2 regions of the Geobacillus uzenensis genome follow, and region 2 is predicted to be linked to the other one. Evidence: riboswitches for the same ligand, from Rfam matches in the RefSeq annotation. Region 2 holds a riboswitch; the other holds the start of a gene.
The links. A riboswitch is a leader RNA that binds a small molecule or an ion and turns the genes downstream of it on or off. The one in region 2 is predicted to bind thiamine pyrophosphate.
Positions count from the first base shown of each region.

Region 1: another riboswitch for thiamine pyrophosphate. It lies ahead of tenA (thiaminase II); the one in region 2 lies ahead of thiC (phosphomethylpyrimidine synthase ThiC).

Region 1 covers NZ_NEWL01000008.1:67,764-72,643, reverse strand. The annotation lists gene B9L21_RS13005 (MFS transporter) at 1-514, shown strand, start outside; gene B9L21_RS13000 (class I SAM-dependent rRNA methyltransferase) at 538-1,722, opposite strand; TPP riboswitch at 1,870-1,977, shown strand; gene tenA (thiaminase II) at 2,086-2,769, shown strand; gene B9L21_RS12990 (ECF transporter S component) at 2,803-3,393, shown strand; gene B9L21_RS12985 (ABC transporter ATP-binding protein) at 3,409-4,863, shown strand; gene B9L21_RS12980 (energy-coupling factor transporter transmembrane component T family protein) at 4,860-4,880, shown strand, end outside.
Region 2 covers NZ_NEWL01000009.1:80,035-84,914, forward strand. The annotation lists gene B9L21_RS13875 (aminotransferase class I/II-fold pyridoxal phosphate-dependent enzyme) at 1-287, opposite strand, end outside; gene thiC (phosphomethylpyrimidine synthase ThiC) at 646-2,337, opposite strand; TPP riboswitch at 2,492-2,605, opposite strand; gene B9L21_RS13885 (methyl-accepting chemotaxis protein) at 2,710-3,963, opposite strand; gene B9L21_RS13890 (M14 family zinc carboxypeptidase) at 4,172-4,880, shown strand, end outside.

The sequences.
Region 1 (4,880 bases), on a different contig from region 2:
CGGCATCGCCTCGTTTTTGCCCTTATATACAGCGCAAAAACAGATCGGAGGCTTGCAGCTTTACTTTTTGCTTTACGCGCTCGCTTTAATGGTCACGCGGGCGTTCGCTGGTCAGCTGTATGACCGGAAAGGTCATCGGGCTGTCTTTCTTCCCGGCGCTGGGCTCATTTTGCTGGCGATGCTTATGCTCGCCTGGCTGCCGGGGGAATGGGCGTTATTGGCTGCGGCAGTGCTGTACGGTTTTGGGTTTGGCATGGTGCAGCCAGGGCTGCAGGCATGGTCGGTGGAGCGGGCGCCTGTTCACCGGAAAGGGATGGCGAACGCGACGTTTTTCTCGTTTTTTGATTTAGGCGTCGGCATCGGAGCCATCGTCTTTGGGCAAATCAGCCATTGGTTCGGCTACCCGAGCATTTATCTAGCTGCCGCCGGTTCGGTGTTTGTTTCAATGCTCGTTTATTTGAGCGTGTTGCGCAAAGAACAGCCGCTTCGCCCGAGACAAGAAAGAAACGCTTAAGGCTTGCCCTTAAGCGTTTTTCTTTAACGCCGCGAATGCACTTCATAAATGGCGAATTTTAAATAGTCGCCTTCATCGGCAGCGAGCAACTTCGGATGGTCATAGCCGGCGCCGTTCCAGTACACTTGGCGAAGCACTTTTTTGGCGTCAAACGCTGCATCGGCGACCATCTCTTCGAACATGTGCGGACGGACATGGTACGAGCAGCTCGAAGTGACAAAAAAGCCGCCGTCCTTGACGAGCTTTAATCCGTTTAAGTTAATGTCTTTATAGCCGCGCAGCGCTTTCGGGACCGCATGGGCTGACTTGGCAAACGCCGGCGGGTCGATGATGACGACATCCCACTGCTTGCCGGCGCGCACCGATTCGCGCAAATAGTCAAAGGCGTTGGCGACGACAAAGTCGACGTTTGAAAAGCCGTTTAAGGCTGCGTTTCGTTTCGCCGTTTCAATCGCATGCTCGGAAATGTCGACGGCGGTGACGTGCTTTGCCCCATACAGACAAGCGTTTAACGTAAATGAACCGGTATGGGTGAAGCAGTCAAGCACCGTTGTTTCCGGACCGATGAGCGGGCGGAGGGCGGCGCGGTTTTGCCGTTGGTCGAAGAAAAAGCCGGTTTTTTGACCGCCTTCAATATCGACCATATATTTGACGCCGTTTTCCTCGATTTCGATTTCCGTTTCCGCTTCTCCGTACCAAAAGCCTTTTTCTTGTTCGAGCCCCTCAAGCTCCCGAACGTACACATCGTTGCGCAAGTAAATGGCTCTTGGCGCGAACACGTCAAGCAAACCGCGCAAAATCCAGTCTTTGCGCTTTTCCATCCCCAGCGCCAAAATTTGCACAGCGAGAACGTCCTCGTATTTATCGACGATAAGCCCCGGCAGAAAATCGGCCTCTCCATAGATGGCGCGGCAAGAGCGGACGCCGGGGATCATCCGTTCGCGGTATGCCCATGCCTGGCGGATGCGCTCGATAAAAAACCGCTCATCCAATTCGTCATCGGGGTTTTGCGTCAGCACGCGCACGATGATTTGCGAGGCCGGGTTGATGTACCCTTTCGCCAGCCAATAGCCTTGATGGTTATAGACGTCAACGAAGTCGCCCGGCGTGATGTCGCCCTCGATGCGGTCGACTTCGCTTTGGAAAATCCACGGATGACCTTGTTCAAGCCGTTTTTTTCGCTGCCGTTTTAAAATGACTTTTGCCATGTAGTTCCACTCCCATTCGATAGTGAGTCGTTGCGTTTTAATCATAGCGAATCGCGGTGGGCGACGCAACGCAGGACGGAAAAAAAGGTTGACAACCGCCGTTGCCGTGATATGATAAATGTAAACAGAACAATGGCATCATGACGGAACATCCACTAGGGGGGCCTTTAGAAAGGCTGAGATCAAAGTGTGCCTTTGAGACCCTTAGCACCTGATCTGGGTAATACCAGCGTAGGGAAGTGGAGAGGAGCTATGCATAGGCGACGATGGCTTTGCCTTGCGACATTGTAGGCTCACGCCGCTTTCTTTACGCTAGTCGGTAAAGGAAGCGGCGTTTTTATTTTGCAAAAAGGGGGAGGAAGAATGTCTTTTGCCAAGCGAGTGCGCGAAGCCGCCGACCCGATCTGGCAGGCGAGTTTTCGCCATTCGTTCGTTCAAGAGCTCGGCCAAGGAACGCTCGAGCGCGAAAAATTTCGCTATTATGTGATGCAAGATGCGTATTACTTGCGCCATTTCGCCCGCGTGCAGGCGATCGGGGCGGCAAAGGCGCCGGATTTGGCCTCGACCGCTCGGCTGGCGCATCATGCGCAAAGCACATGCGAGGCGGAGTTGTCGCTGCATGAAACGTTCGCCGAGCTGCTCAACATTACTGAAGAGGAGCGGGCAGCATTTGTTCCCGCACCGACGGCGTACGCCTATACTTCTCATATGTACCGTGCTGCGTATGAAGGGCACTTAGGGGACGTCATCGCTGCCATTTTGCCTTGCTATTGGCTGTACTATGAAATTGGCGAACGATTGAAAACGTGCCAACCGAATGACCCGATTTACGAAAAATGGATCGGTGCATACAGTTCTGATTGGTTCCGTTCGCTTGTTGAAGAGCAGATCGCCCGGCTTGATGTCATCGCTGCCGCTGTCACAGAAGAGGATCGGCGCCGGATGGAACAGCATTTTTTGATCAGCAGCGAATATGAGTATGAGTTTTGGGACATGGCGTACCGGCTCGAACGATGGCGGTCCGTCAGGCCGGCGGTGAACGAGTGACGTACGGTTCAATCATGGAAGGAGAGGCATGCGATGGAGAAGACAACCAAAGGATTGAAGTTGGCTGACATTTTGACGACGATTGTAATTGCGGTCGTGTTTGGCGTCATTTACAAAGTATGGGGGCCATTATATGAAGTGGTGAAAGTGTTCGGGTTTCATGCGGATCAATTGATTTACGGCATGTGGTTTATTGCTTCTTCGCTCGCCTATTTGCTCATCCGCAAGCCGGGGGTGGCGTTGCTTGCCGAAATGGCGGCTTCGTCCGGCGAGCTGATCATGGGGTCGCAATGGGGGCTTGAAGTGCTCATTTATGGATTCATTCAAGGGCTGTTTGCCGAGCTCGTGTTTGCGGCGTTCCGCTATCGGCGGTTTGACGTGCTCGTCGTATCGCTAAGCGCGGTCGGCGCGACGGTCGGTTCGCTCATCATGGACTTTTACAAAGGGTACATTGAGGCGTTGGCCCCTTGGAACATGGCGCTTTTTTTGCTGGCGCGCTTTGCCGGCGCCATCCTCATTGCCGGCGTGTTCGCTGTCTCGTTGGCCAAGGCGCTTGAGAAAACCGGGGTGACGCAAATGTGGCGTCCGGCTTCAAAGGAAGATTATGATGCGCTTAACCGGTGAGGCGGCGGGGAAATGATGGGACATGTGATTGCGATCGATCAACTGCGCCTCAAATTTCCCGGACATCATGAGCTGTTGTTTCGCGACTTCTCGCTGTCGATTGCCGCCGGGGAGAAAGTGCTCCTTCTCGGCCCGTCGGGATGCGGCAAATCGACGTTGCTGCAAGTGATGGCCGGCATCATTCCGAATTCGATCGATGTGCCGATGAAGGCGGAGCATCTCGAGCTGCCTAAACGGTGGGGCTACGTGTTTCAAGACCCGGATGCGCAATTTTGCATGCCGTACGCCGATGAGGAAATCGCGTTTGCTCTTGAAAATAGAGGTGTGCCGCGCGAGGAGATGCCTGCCCGCATCCGCGCGCTGTTGGATCAAGTCGGCTTGGCAATCGCGCCGCATACGGATATCCATACTCTCTCCGGCGGGATGAAACAGCGGCTGGCGCTCGCATCTGTACTCGCACTTGAGCCGGACGTCCTGTTTTTGGATGAGCCGACGGCGCTGCTTGATGAGGAAGGGACGAAGGCGGTGTGGCAAACGGTCAAGAAGGTGGGCCGCGATAAAACGGTCGTCATCGTCGAACATAAAATCGATCATGTCCTTGACTTTGTCGACCGGATTATCCTGCTCGGCCGCGATGGGCAAGTGATGGCTGACGGAAAGGCGGGGGGGATATTTTCTGAATATAAAGACGTCATGAGCACCGAAGGCATTTGGCATCCAGGCGTTTGGGAGGAATATGACCGGAGGGCGCAGCGGCGGAAGTGGTGGGAAGGAGAGGAACTCCTTTGCCTCCGCGATTTTCGCGGCTTTCGCAACCGGGAAGTGAAAATCAACGTCCCTGAAACGACGGTGCGCGCAGGCGAATGGATTGCCGTCACCGGGCGAAACGGCGCCGGCAAGAGCACGCTTTTGCATGCGCTCATGCAGCTTATCCGTACACAAGGAGACTATCAGCTGTTAGGGGAGGATGTCAAGCAGCGGCAGCCGTTGCACCGTTACATCGCTTTTGTGTTTCAAAATCCGGAGTTTCAGTTCGTCACGCATTCCGTACGCGATGAGCTCGCCTATTCGCTCCGGCTCGAGGGGCGTTCAACGGAGGAAACGGAAGAAACGGTCGCCCGTCTTTTGCGCGAATTTGACCTTGCCAAGCTGCAAGATATGCATCCGTACCAGCTGTCAGTCGGCCAAAAGCGGCGATTGAGCGTGGCTGCTTCAATCGTTGCCGGCCAGCGCCTCTTTTTGCTTGATGAACCGACATTTGGACAGGATGCGAAAAGCACGTTCGCTTTGCTCGAAATGCTTGAGTCGTACCGTGAACAAGGGGCAGCGATTGTGATGGTTACTCACGATGAACAAATCGTCCGCCGCTTTGCGACGAGGCGTTGGGTGATTGAAGACGGAGCGCTTGTTCGGGACGAGCGGTTAGACATCAGGCGGCTGGCGCTCGCCGAAGGGGGAGCGGGACGGTGAAATGGGAGATTCATCGC
Region 2 (4,880 bases):
ACTTCGGTATCTGGATCAAGCTTGACGCCATACTGCTGCTCGTAAAAGTCGGCGACGGCTTCGCGATATTCGCGGCAGCCGGCGTACGGAGAATACGTATAATTGCGCGGGTCATCAAGTTCGCGCTTCATCGCCTCAATAAGAAACGGCGGCGGCGGCAAATCTGGCGCGCCGATGCCTAAGTCGATGACATCAATGCCTTTTTGCGCCAGCTCGGCTTTTTTGCGCTCAAAGGCGGAAAACAAATACGGCGGCATTCCTCTCACTAAGTCGGAAGCCATCTTCATCGCAGCCTCTCCCCCCTTCGATTCGATGGTTTACGCGCGGGGCAGGCAAACGGCAGGGCGTCCGGTTCCGGTCGAAGCCGGATCATCGCCATCGTTCGAATACGTGCTTAGCGAGTGGCCTCTCTGAACGATGGAACCGTTGCTTTGTGGGCGCATACCATTTGTCTCATCTAGCTCTTCTCCTCTCGTAAATCATTTTATTATTCGTTTGAAACAATTAGAATATCGATCGCGGTGAATGATTCCTCTTTCGACGCGCTTTTCCTGCCTTTCTTTTCACGCTAACGCTGTACAGGCATAATATCCGAAAGAAAAACCGGGCGTCTAGTCACGCCCGGCACACATATACAGCCTCTTCTTACCGATAGAGCGACGAACCGCCGCGCACAAATTCGTCCGCCTTTTCTTTCATTCCTTCTTCTTTGATTTTCCGTTGCAGCTCGTGCGAGATGTTCATTGAACAAAATTTCGGTCCGCACATCGAACAAAAGTGGGCGGTTTTCGCCGCCTCAGCCGGCAATGTTTCATCATGGTATTCCCGGGCCCGCTCCGGATCGAGCGATAAGTGGAACTGATCGTTCCAGCGAAACTCAAAGCGCGCTTTTGAGAGCGCATCGTCGCGCTGCTGGGCAGCCGGATGCCCTTTCGCCAAGTCAGCGGCGTGGGCGGCAATTTTATACGTAACGACTCCGGCGCGCACGTCCTCTTTATTGGGCAACCCTAAATGTTCTTTCGGCGTCACATAGCAAAGCATGGCCGTCCCGTAGGCGCCGATGATCGCGGCGCCAATCGCTGATGTAATGTGGTCGTATCCCGGCGCGATGTCGGTGACAAGCGGCCCTAACGTGTAAAACGGCGCTCCATGGCAAAGCTCTTGTTCCCGCTCGACGTTTTCGCGGATTTTCTGCATCGGAATATGCCCCGGCCCTTCGATCATCACTTGCACGTCATGCTCCCAGGCGATGTTCGTCAGCTCGCCGAGCGTCTCAAGTTCGGCAAACTGCGCTTCGTCGTTTGCATCGGCAATGGAACCCGGACGCAGGCCGTCACCGAGCGAAATGGCAACATCGTATTGTTTTAAAATCTCGCATATTTCTTCAAAATGCGTATACAAGAAGTTTTCTTGATGGTGAGCCAAACACCATTGGGCGATGATCGAGCCGCCGCGCGAGACGATGCCAGTCGTCCGGTTGACGGTGAGCGGAATGTAATGCAGCCGCACGCCGGCATGGATCGTCATGTAGTCGACCCCTTGTTCAGCCTGCTCAATCAACGTCTCGCGATACACGTCCCATGTCAACTTCTCCGGCACGCCGCCCACTTTCTCAAGCGCTTGGTAAATCGGCACTGTTCCGATGGGAACCGGCGAATTGCGGAGAATATATTCACGCGTTTCGTGAATGTGTTTGCCGGTCGACAAATCCATCACTGTATCGGCGCCCCAGCGCACCGCCCAGAGCAGTTTTTCCACCTCATTCTCAATCGAGGAAGAAACGGCCGAGTTGCCGATATTGGCGTTAATTTTCACATGAAAACGGCGGCCAATAATCATCGGTTCGCTTTCTGGATGATTAATATTCACAGGAATGATCGCTCGGCCGGCAGCAACCTCCTGGCGAACGATTTCCGCATCAATTTGCTCGCGAATCGCGACAAATTCCATTTCCGGTGTAATGATTCCCTTTTTGGCGTAATGCATTTGCGTTACCACTTTTCCCGGCTTCGCCCGCAGCGGACGGCGCGCAAACGGAAGCGACAACGCACGGCTGCTGGTTGCCTGCGGCTCCGTTTCTTCGACATCGCCGCGCTCAACAATCCAGTTGCGGCGTAGAAGCGGCAATCCTTTTTCTACATTCGGTTCAAAATTAGGATCCGTGTACGGACCGGTTGTATCATAAACGCGCACCGGCTTGTTTTCCACCTCTCCTTGCGGCGTTTTCGTCGGCGACAACGCGATTTCCCTCATCGGCACGCGCACGTCCGGACGCGATCCTTCGATGTACACCTTTCGGCTGGCTGGAAACGACATAAACGAGCGGATGTTCTCCATGCGGCTTTCCTCCTTTGAAATGGTGGTTGAGACCTGCAGCCGCACCAGCAAAAGAGAGGCAAAAACGGGGGATATTTACGCAAAAACGGGTTCCGCAAAACGAACGGAACCCGATCAAGGCAAAAAGACCAAATGAACAACCCAAGCGTCCATCTGTTCCCGCTGCCTGCTTCCCTACGCTGGCATGACCCAGATCAGGTTCAAAGGGTCAAAGAACTTCATCGCGTTCTTTTCTCAGCCCGGCTCCCGGACTCCCCTAGCAGATGAGCGTATAACCATGATGACTGACTTTTTTTATTTTACTGCACAATAGGCCAATGCGCAAACCATTTTGTTCCATGCCACAGCTTTACAAACACACTTTTTCTCTACTCATACTGAAAATTGCTTTAGCATCACCCGCATCTCGTCCGCCATCTGGCCGAGCGATGTCGACGAAGAGGCGATTTCTTCGACCGAGGCCATTTGTTCTTGGGTTGCCGCCGATACATTGGCAGCGCTAGCAGCTGACTGTTCAACGATTTGGGTCATCTGTCGGAGCGCCTCATCCACCTGGCGGGCATGGCCCGTCATTTGTTCAATCGCGGACGATACTTGTCGAATTTGTTCGCTTACTTGACCGACCGCCTCGCGAATATCAGCAAACGACTGACCGGCGACAGCGACGACGTCCAACCCTTGCGTCACCTCAGCAACGACCCGCTCTGTGGAGGAAATCGCCAACTTCGTCTCTTCTTGAATGTAGCCAATGAGATCGGAAATTTGCTGCGCTGAACGTGCGGACTGTTCCGCCAATTTCCGCACCTCGTCCGCGACAACAGCAAACCCTTTCCCTTGCTCGCCGGCGCGCGCCGCTTCAATCGCCGCATTGAGCGCCAGCAAATTCGTCTGTGACGCAATGCCCGTGATCGCTTCCGTAATTTGCCCGATCTCATTCGAGCGCTCCCCGAGCCCTTTGACAACTTGGCCGAGCGCTTGAACGTGGTCGTAAATGAATTGCATTTGCTCAGCCATTTGCGTCACGGACTGCTTGCCGGCTTCCGCTTTCACCGCCGTTTCTTGGGCGCTGTGAGCCACTTCTTTCGTATGACGGGCAACGTCAACGAGCGTTTGGGAAATGTCATTGACCGATGCCGCTGTGCCACGGGCCGCATCCGCCTGCTCTTCCGCATGGGCAGCGAGCCTTTCCATCGTTGCCGCAATTTGTTCTGTCGCTCCCGTCGTCTGCTCGGCGACGGTGGCTAGCTGGCCGGAAAACTGCGACACTTCGTCAGCATGGTGTTGAATGCGGCCGATCACCTTTTGCCAAGCGTCCGCCATATCGTTCAATGATGCGGCAATCGGCCGCAGCTGCTGCACGCTGTCCAGCGGCACGCGCACCGTTAAGTCCCCGCCTGTCATCTTGTCTAAATATTTGTTAATGACGGCAATCGGAGCAACAAACCGTCGGTAATTGAGCGTTGCTGAAATGAAACCGACAATCGCGCCAAATAGCAATGTAGCGGCCAATGTCCACCAAAACGCCGCCCCGCGAATGCTGTTGGCCAGGCATATCGCAAGGCCGATCGCCGCCGTTCCCGGGATGACGACGAACATCGTGCGAATGATATAACTCATGAACGACAAACTGTTTTCCCCCTTTTCTATCGTCAAAAAACTTTTTACTATTCCTATCGCATGGACATATTCGCCAGCACACATGTATTTTCCTTCTTTAGTGCCCTCTCCGATAGCCTGAAATAAAATTTCTATTGCCAGCAAAAAGGAATTGCATTAAAATAACGATTGTCTTATAAATATTCATTTGCTAGATCAATAGAATGGAGGATCATTCATGGATAAAAAGAAAATGATCGGCGGCGCGCTTGCCGTTGGTTTGCTGGCCTTTTCCCCTTGGACAGCTGCGCAAGCCGGACCGGTCAAATGGACGAACGTCAATGCGTTTGAAGAACAAAACGGAAGCTTGTTTAACCAAGAAAACTATGACTTTGTCAAGTTTTCGCAAATCGGCGCCAAACTGAACGAAATTGAAAAGCGGTCGAACCGCGTCAAGGTGGAAGTGAGAGGAACATCAGTGAACGGTTATCCGCTTTATGTCGTCACGATTGCCGACCCGTCGACGCGCGGCAAATTCGGCAAAATTCAGGCGCTCCGGAAGCAAATGTTCAAAAATCCGGGCAAAGCGCAAGAATGGGTGGCGAACAACGAAGACTTCAAAGTGCCGATTATGATCAACGGTTCAATCCATGGAACTGAATTTGTCGGCACGGACGCCATTCTTCAACTGATTGAACGGTTCGCCACACAAAACGATCACGTGACGAAACAAATTTTAGCGAACACCGTCCTCATTTTTAACGTCGTGCAAAACCCGGATGGACGCGTGCAGGCGACGCGGTTTAACGGCGTGGGAATCGACTTGAACCGCGATTTTATCACCCAGTCGCAACCGGAAACACGGGAAACCGTAGAATTAATCAAAGAATGGAATCCCATGGTCTTCCTTGATACGCATGGGTATGTCAAAAACTATGGGCCGAACC